DNA from 4 places in the Bacillus sp. YH3-2-B2 genome. Region 1 is predicted to be linked to each of the others. Evidence: riboswitches for the same ligand, from Rfam matches in the RefSeq annotation. Region 1 holds a riboswitch; each other region holds the start of a gene.
What was found. A riboswitch is a leader RNA that binds a small molecule or an ion and turns the genes downstream of it on or off. The one in region 1 is predicted to bind S-adenosylmethionine.

Region 1 (2,194 bases):
ATCATCATTCATCATCCGATACAATCTATAGAACCACAACAAGAGAAAAATTTCTTCAACCCATAGTCATTTTTACGGAAAATGACGTTATTTTTTAAAAAAGTGACAATTGTTTGAATACTTTTCGTTTGTTTTTTCGTACAATAATAATACCAAAACTTTTTTTGGGAGGTATGTAAAATGATGCTACTTATTTTCGCTGCTTTGACAGGGTATCTTGTTTTCTCTTTCAGTAAGGACAACCGCCGGAAAACGCCAAAGACAAGCCCGCTGGTGACAGCTGCCGACACGAATAACATCATTGATTTAAATGCGATCCGTCAAAAACGCCGGATGCCGCTATCATAAAAACGACAGCTGCCGCAAAATCGGCAGCCTTTTTTTATGCACCCGGCCGATATGAAACCTTCCGCCTCCTTTTTTCGTACAACATAAAAAAGGAGTTTTTTTATGTACCATTTTTACATCAAAGAGCGAATGTTTACGATTAAGAATCGTTTTCAAGTGTTTCTTGAAAGCGGAAAAGAAGTCTACAATGTTGAAGGAAAGCTGTTTTCATTCGGTGATGAACTGAAGCTGACTGATTTGGACGGCCGCACGCTCGCCAGCGTCAATCAGAAACTGATGTCGCTCGTTCCCCGTTACGAGATTTCCGTCAGCGGCAAACCCGTCTGCCAAGTCATCAAGAAAGTCACGTTTTTCAAACCGAAATTTGAAATTTCCGGACTCGGCTGGGATCTTACCGGCGATGTGTGGGGCCGGAATTTTCAAGTGACAGACGGAAAATCAAACCGGATGACCGTCACCAAATCATGGATGAGCTGGGGCGATTCCTATCATTTGCAGATTGAAAAGGAAGAGGATATTGCTCTTTGTCTTGCGATCGCCATCGTGATAGATATGATTCTATTTGAGGGTGACAAATAAAAATATTTATCGAAATATATTGACAATATAAGATAATATACTAAGATTAAGAGTATTACAGTTTATTCTGAAAAATAGCATATTTCCTTATCAAGAGAGGTGGAGGGACTGGCCCTATGATACCCGGCAACCGCTGTTCAGCAGAATGGTGCTAAATCCTGAAGATAAGGTTGAGATTTGCGGACGCAAGCTCTTCCCTATCCGAGGGAAGAGTTTTTTTATATTTCATCAGGAAAGAAGGAATCATTCATGTCACAGCAAAACACAGAACAACCATTGCATACTCTTCTAAGAAAAAACCCGCCGTTTCGCGCGGATCAGGTCGGAAGCCTGCTGCGGCCGGCGGCTGTGAAGCAAGCCCGCCTGCAAAGAGCGGCAGGTGAGATTTCAGCAGAACAGCTGCGCGAAATCGAAAACAGAGAAATCATCCGCAGCGTGGAAAAGCAGAAAGAAACCGGCCTCAATGTCGTGACTGACGGCGAATTCCGCCGTGCCTGGTGGCATTTTGATTTTCTCGAAAATTTAGACGGGGTTGAGGCATTTACGCCTGAAAGCGGCATTCAGTTTCACAACGTACAGACGAAAGCGCGCGGCATTAAAGTAACGGGAGATATTGATTTTTCTCAGCATCCGATGCTCGAAGATTATAAATTCCTGCACAGCATTGCTGGCGATGCTGTTCCGAAAATGACCATCCCAAGTCCGAATATGCTGTTTTTCCGCGGAAAATTGGAAAAAGCGGCCTACCAGAATGATTACAAACAATTTCAGCACGATGTGTCAAAAGCGTATAAAAAAGCGATTCAGGCTTTCTATGACGCCGGGTGCCGCTACCTTCAGCTTGATGACACCGCATGGGCCGTTTTCTTATCTGAAGCGGGGCTTCGTCAGATTGAAGATTTCGGCACAACGCCGGATGAGCTGCGCAAGCTGTTTGCCGCTTCCATTAATGACGCGATCAAGGACCGCCCTGACGATCTGAAGGTTACGATGCATATCTGCCGCGGCAACTTCCAATCCACATGGACGGCTGAAGGCGGCTATGATGCAGCGGCTGAAACGATTTTTGACGGGCTTGACCTTGACGGATTGTTCCTGGAATATGATGATTCCCGCTCCGGCGGCTTTGAACCGCTCCGCTATGTCAAACGCTCTGATCTTCAGCTTGTGCTTGGATTGATTACATCAAAACATGGCGAACTTGAAGACAAGGACGCGATTAAACGCCGGATTGAAGAAGCTTCACAATATGTCAGCCTGGATCAGC
Region 2 (2,194 bases), 610 kb from region 1:
CCGGATCACGTTTTCTACTTCTTTTTCCTGACCGTCAATATGAATGAATAATGAACCGTAGGCTCCGTCCTTCGTCTGTGAAATTTTCCCCTGCAGAATATTGACGTCCACATCAAAGTTTCGGATCATTTCCGTAATGAGGGGCTGCTCGGCGGCCTGCCCGACAAATGAAAGCTGAATCGTTTTCCCTGTCGCTGTTTCCTGCAGAAAATGCTGGATGGTTTCTTTCGTCTCTTCCGGTTCTGTCACCTGCTGAACGAAACGCTTGGTCATCGGTTCGCGCGGGTTTCTGAAAACTTGGAGTACTTCGCCTTCTTCAACGACTTTCCCGTTTTCCATGACGGCGACTCTGTTGCAGATTTTTCGGATGACGTGCATTTCATGGGTAATGAGCACGATCGTCAGACCGAGTCTGTCATTTATATCGGATAAAAGATCCAAAATTGAATCGGTCGTCTGCGGATCGAGCGCTGATGTCGCTTCATCGCACAGAAGGACTTTCGGATTATTGGCGAGCGCCCGGGCGATGCCGACACGCTGCTTTTGACCGCCGCTCAGCTGCGACGGATAAGATTTTTCTTTCCCCTCTAATCCGACCAGTTTAATCAATTCATCAGCGCGGCGGACCCGTTCGCTTTTTTTCACGCCGGCGATTTCCAGCGGGAACATAATGTTCTCCCGGACGGTGCGCGACCACAGAAGGTTAAAATGCTGGAAGATCATGCTGATTTCCTGGCGCGCTTTTCTCAGCCCGCGGCTGCTTACTTTATTTAATTCCGTCCCCGCGACTTCCACGGTTCCCGACGTCGGCTTTTCAAGGCCGTTCAGGAGACGGATTAAGGAACTTTTACCAGCTCCGCTATATCCTATAATTCCAAATATTTCGCCCTTTTTGATATCAAGAGTGACATCTTGGACAGCATTGACATCCCCATGCTTCGCTTTGTAAATTTTTGAAACATTTTGAAGATGGATCAAAGCAATCACCCGCCTTACACTATTCTAAGAAATCTTCCGGGTTTCTCCGCAAAAGAAAAGCCTTTCTGCAAAAATGAGCAGAAAGGCTTATTGAAAAAGGCCTTTCTCTCATCTTTCAAAGCAGACCGCTTCGAGTGAATTGGCACCATTTCAACATTGTTGATGGTTGCCGGGCTTCATAGGGCACTTCCCTCCACCTCTCTTGATAAGAGAAAACATATCGTATTTTCGTCCGGAAATTCTTACTGTAGAATAGCACGGCGAATGATAAAAAGTCAATAAAATAAATATTGGAAGCTATTGTCACATAGTAGATTGGCAGTTACGGCCGTTTACTGATCGCCTGAAAAAATCCGTTTGTCAGCCAGAGGATGGCCTCCAGCTTCAGCAGGGCTCTGAATGATCCTTTCACTTTGAGTTTTCCGCTTTGGATAAGCTTTTGCAAAGAGACATCACCATGCAGGAGATGGATGATTTCCGTCTGGTTTCCGTAAAAGGTCAAATTAGATTTTTCCTTTGAAGCCGACGTTTTTCTCATTTCTCCCTGTCCGTTAATTGAGACCGTTAAGGCTTCTGTTTCTCCTTGGAATGTAATCAGCAGCGTTGAGGCGTTTAATAGCGGTTTCAAAAACAGATGCTGTCCGTCATTCTCTGAAACTTCTATTTTCTCCACTCGTATAACCTCCCGTTTTAATGGCCATACATACACTTTCTCTTTTTAACGGACAGAACCCTTTATAAACCGCACGACATTTTCCTGTAAATATTGTCACATCGGGAACGTTTGCGATGTTTTTTGTTTAATCAGCTCATATAAATAGGAAACGGAGCGGAAGGCGTATCCTTTCTCAACAAGCTCTCCGCCTTTAAACAGCAAAAAGCACGGAACGCCTTCAATCTGATAGGCTTTGGCGAATGCGGGGGAATAATTCACGTTGTTTTTATAGAAGGCGGCGCCGGGCAGCATTTCTTCGACGACAGTAAGCATTTTGGACGCCAGCTGGCATGTGCCGCAAAACGGGGTGTACAAATACAGGAGATAAACGTCATCCTGAATCGATTCGAGTTCATTTTCTTGGAGTTCTTTCATGATTACCACCTCAGGTCGTTCTTTTTCAAAAATACAGTGTCAGCATCAAAGCCGGCTCTGATCAGCACAGATGCGAGATGATGGCCCGGGCACGACTCGACTTGCCTGTATGTTCTGTCTATATAA
Region 3 (2,194 bases), on a different contig from region 1:
GGTTTCTTTTTCTCCGATTTGATGATAAACGGAAATCTGTTTGAGATCCTCCGACTGCCGGACGGCATCCAGCACGTGCCCGTCAACATACGGAGACTGCATGATGACGTTTCCAAACATGTTCGGATAGTCAATCGCCGTCATGAGCGAGACGGTTCCGCCGAGGGAATCCCCGATCATGGTGCGGCCGTATCCGACTTGATAAGTCGGGTATTCTTTGTCGATAAAAGGAACGAGCTCATTTGCGATAAACCGTTTATATGAGGCGAACTTAGAGCCTTCGGGATGGTATGTGTTTCTTCGCTCCCGCACATTTTTATATGGGACGCCGATAATGATGCAGCGGTCAATTTCCCCTTTTGACATAAGCTCTTCCGCCTGACGCCCGATTCTCCCTAATCTGAAATAATCATGGCCGTCCTGAGCGATGACCGTATGATATTTATACAGGGGGGAGAAGGTGGCGGGCAGATAGACCAAAACGGTCATTTCCTCTTCAAGCTCATGGGAGAAAAGTGTTTTCTCATGAATGATTCCGTTTTTTGATGCCACTTCGCATTCCTCCAGGCCGCGTCTTGTCTTGATGGTTTTTTCCTATTGTACCATGAATTATTAGAAATTTCTTTCTTCAGATGCACTTCTTGCGAGAGTTCAGATAAATAAAAAGTTGTTGAAATCCATTTTATAGTGCGTTAATATAGAACAATCAGAAAATACAAAACAATATTCTTATCACGAGAGGTGGAGGGACTGGCCCTTTGAAACCTCAGCAACCGGTTTGCTTTGCCGCGGGAAGGCAAAGTGCCAAGGTGCTAAATCCAGCAAGCGATTCACATGCTTGGAAGATAAGAGGAAGAGAAAAGCTCCTTCTTCTTATGAAGAGGGGGCTTTTTTATTTTTGAAAAAGGATGGTGCTTACTGATGACGCAGCATGTTGAAACAAAATTAGCCCAAATTGGAAATAGAAGCGAAGAAGCAACGGGAACGGTCAGTCCGCCGATTTATCTGTCCACCGCTTACCGCCATAGAGGAATAGGAGAATCTACAGGTTTTGATTACGTGCGCACGAAAAACCCGACACGCCAGCTCGTCGAAGACGCCATCGCCGTGTTGGAAAACGGTGCGAGAGGATTTGCTTTCAGCTCGGGAATGGCAGCCATTCAAACCATTATGGCTTTATTTAAAAGCGGGGATGAATTGATTGTATCCTCCGATTTATACGGAGGCACGTACCGTTTGTTTGAAAACGAATGGAGAAAATACGGCTTAAGCTTTATTTATGATGATTTCAGCGATGAAGACTGTTTACGCTCCAAAATAACGGAAAACACGAAAGCGGTATTTGTTGAAACGCCGACAAACCCGTTAATGCAGGAGGCGGACATTGAAAAAATCGCCCGGATTACGAAAGAAGCCGGCCTGCTTTTAATTGTGGATAATACGTTTTATACTCCGGTGCTCCAGCGCCCGCTTGAACTGGGAGCGGACATCGTCATTCACAGCGCCACAAAATATTTAGCGGGGCACAATGACCTCCTTGCCGGTCTGGCTGTCGTTAAGGATGAAGAGCTCGGCGACATCATGTTTAATCACCAAAATGCGATCGGCGCCGTTCTCCCGCCGTTTGATTCGTGGCTTTTAATGAGAGGGATGAAAACACTCGGACTCAGAATGCGCCGTCATGAAGAAAACGCCCGTGAACTTGCAGAATTTTTAGAACAGGAAGAGGAAATCGCCGACGTGTTATATCCCGGAAAAGGCGGGATGCTGTCTTTCCGGCTGCAAAAAGAGGAATGGGTCAATCCGTTTTTAAAGGCGCTGAAAACGATCTGTTTCGCAGAAAGTCTCGGCGGGGTGGAAAGCTTTATTACATACCCCGCGACACAGACGCACATGGACATTCCGGAAGATATCCGTATCGCAAACGGCGTCTGCAACCGCCTGCTGCGTTTTTCAGTGGGCATTGAACATGCAGAAGATTTGAAGCGGGATGTAAAGCAGGCATTACAGCAAGTAAAAGAGGGGGCCGTGTCATATGAGTAATCACAATTGGACGCTGGAAACCCAGCTCGTGCACAATCCATTTAAAACAGACGGAGCCACCGGAGCCGTCAGCGTGCCGATCCAGCATGCTTCGACATTCCATCAGTCTTCATTTGAAGAATTCGGGACATATGATTACAGCCGCTCCGGC
Region 4 (2,194 bases), on a different contig from region 1:
GCGGAACGCTTTTCCGCCGCCCTCGGCTCCTTTCGGATGGCCGTGAATGCCACCGCCGGCATTGATGATGTGATCGATGCCGAAATCGCGCATCAACAATGGCACCATACCGGGGTGAATGCCTGCTGACGGGACGGCAAACGACGGATGAAAGACATCGTCTTTTACACATTCATCATGGATTGCAAGCGCGGACTCCTTCGGAAGAGCAACGGATCCGTAAGGTGACGGAAATAAGCTGAAATCAGCGCCGCAATAGCGGTTCAGCTTGCCGAGCAAAAGCGCATGCGACAAGCCGTAAACGGGAGATGATGTGAACGCGCCGCTGACTGCCGGATGCGCCATGATCGGAAGCGGGATTTCCCTGTCTTCGGCAAGGCTCTGCATCACATCTAAACCGTAAGCGAACACATTCAATAAAAGCGCGTCCGCCCCGAGTTCTGCCGCGCGCCTCGCTTTATCCCGCAGTTCAGCGGTCCTTCCCGTAAGGTTTACGGCATACAGCGTTTTATGCCCCGTCTCCTCCCGGGTTTCCTTCAGGACTTGTTTTCCTGCGATAATGCGGGTTTCAAACGGAGCCAGTTCATTTTCAAAGAAAATTTCGTCATCTTTAATCAGATCCACGCCGCCGAGCGCCAACTGTCTGAGCTGCTCTTTAATGTCGGCGAGATCCCGTCCGATCACGCCTTTAAATATGCTCATCAGAAGCGGTCTTTCAAATTCGCCCAGCAGTTTGCGGATGCCGTATATACCGAATTTCGGCCCGGGAAGGGAGCGTTTAAACCCTTCGGAAAATTCAAGATCAGTCAATTTTATTTTTCCGTCCAGTGACAGCTTTCCGAATACCGTCGTCAGGACGGCCGGAATATCTCTTGAAAAGTTCGCCTCAGGATAGGCGATGGTGATGACGGATTGTGTTTCGTTTTCTGAGGTTCCTTCTTTCTCCTCAACTTTTACGACCCGGCCTTTATGTTTTCTGAGCTGTTCCTGCTTCACCAGGGGCAGGTCAGTCCAGGAGCCTACCGTCAGCCCCGCCGCAATCTGTTCCGCCCGCTTTTCACTGTCCGTTGTGTCTGTCAGAAGATATGTTGCCAATACTTCGCTCATGCGTGAACGCCTCTCTTTCTTTCACAAAACATAAAAAAACCTCTTCCGTATGAGCAGAAAGAGGCTTCGTGTTATGTCCGAATCTTATCTCTCAGCTCCTGCTGCAAGAATTAGCACCGTGCTTTATCAGTCGGTTGCCGGGCTTCATCGGGCTCGTCCCTCTGCCTGCTCTTGATAAGAATAATGATTTTATAAAGTATTTTGAATTATCGCATTGTTATCCTGATATGTCAATGCTTTTTCAGGTGAAAAGATTCAGTTTCCCGATCCGTTCCGCAGCTTCTTTAAGTCTTTCTTCACTTGTCAGAAGACCGACTCTTATATAGCCTTCCCCCCATTTTCCGAACCCGTTTCCGGCAGCGACGGCGACATCCGCTTTCTCGAGCAGCAGATCTGAAAACGACTGTGACGTATAACCGTCGGGCACAGGGAGCCATGCAAAAAAGGAGCCCGCCGGAGCCGTCACATCCCAGCCGATACCGCGGCAGGCTTCAATCCATGCATTGCGTCTCGATTCATATCTGTCATTTTGCGCTGCGACGCATGCCTGATCCGCTAAAAGAGCGGCTGCGGCCGCCTGCTGCGCCGCGGGAAACAGGCTGACAAACATATGATCCTGATAAAGGTTGATCGCTTCGATAACAGAAGCGTTTCCGACGGCAAATCCGACCCGCCAGCCCGCCATATTATACGTTTTGGACAAGGTATAGATTTCGATTCCCGTCTCCTTTGCGCCTTCCGTCTGCAAAAAGCTCAGCGGTTTATGCCCGTCAAAACCGACGGCTCCGTACGCGAAATCATGAACGACACAAATGCCGTTTTGTTCCGCAAAACCGACCGTCTCCTCAAAAAACGCCTCTGTCGCCACAGCACCGGTCGGATTATTCGGATAATTGAGATACAGCAGCTTCGCCTCGCTCCGCACCTTTTCAGGAATTACGCTGTAATCAGGGAGAAACCCTCTTTCTTCCGTCAGCGGCATCATTTCCATTTTCGCTTTCGCAAGGGCGACGCCCGACCAGTAATCAGGATATCCGGGATCAGGCACCAGAATGGTATCTCCCGGGTTTAAAAGACATTGCGGAAG

Region 2: it holds a riboswitch for S-adenosylmethionine, as region 1 does, so the genes downstream of both, metN (methionine ABC transporter ATP-binding protein MetN) here and ACWJJX_RS06005 (5-methyltetrahydropteroyltriglutamate--homocysteine S-methyltransferase) in region 1, are expected to answer to the same signal.
Region 3: it holds a riboswitch for S-adenosylmethionine, as region 1 does, so the genes downstream of both, ACWJJX_RS01610 (methionine biosynthesis PLP-dependent protein) here and ACWJJX_RS06005 (5-methyltetrahydropteroyltriglutamate--homocysteine S-methyltransferase) in region 1, are expected to answer to the same signal.
Region 4: it holds a riboswitch for S-adenosylmethionine, as region 1 does, so the genes downstream of both, mtnW (2,3-diketo-5-methylthiopentyl-1-phosphate enolase) here and ACWJJX_RS06005 (5-methyltetrahydropteroyltriglutamate--homocysteine S-methyltransferase) in region 1, are expected to answer to the same signal.

The regions. Positions count from the first base shown of each region.
Region 1 is NZ_JBSJQE010000002.1:218,296-220,489, reverse strand. It holds gene ACWJJX_RS06015 (hypothetical protein) at 181-348, shown strand; gene ACWJJX_RS06010 (LURP-one-related/scramblase family protein) at 451-927, shown strand; SAM riboswitch class I at 1,012-1,098, shown strand; gene ACWJJX_RS06005 (5-methyltetrahydropteroyltriglutamate--homocysteine S-methyltransferase) at 1,177-2,194, shown strand, end outside.
Region 2 is NZ_JBSJQE010000002.1:824,383-826,576, reverse strand. It holds gene metN (methionine ABC transporter ATP-binding protein MetN) at 1-978, opposite strand, end outside; SAM riboswitch class I at 1,084-1,190, opposite strand; gene ACWJJX_RS09130 (SCP2 sterol-binding domain-containing protein) at 1,301-1,651, opposite strand; gene ACWJJX_RS09125 (thioredoxin family protein) at 1,748-2,068, opposite strand; gene ACWJJX_RS09120 (toprim domain-containing protein) at 2,071-2,194, opposite strand, start outside.
Region 3 is NZ_JBSJQE010000001.1:286,517-288,710, forward strand. It holds gene ACWJJX_RS01605 (esterase family protein) at 1-552, opposite strand, end outside; SAM riboswitch class I at 727-852, shown strand; gene ACWJJX_RS01610 (methionine biosynthesis PLP-dependent protein) at 922-2,043, shown strand; gene metC (cystathionine beta-lyase) at 2,036-2,194, shown strand, end outside.
Region 4 is NZ_JBSJQE010000001.1:435,340-437,533, reverse strand. It holds gene mtnW (2,3-diketo-5-methylthiopentyl-1-phosphate enolase) at 1-1,107, opposite strand, end outside; SAM riboswitch class I at 1,189-1,288, opposite strand; gene ACWJJX_RS02405 (aminotransferase class I/II-fold pyridoxal phosphate-dependent enzyme) at 1,349-2,194, opposite strand, start outside.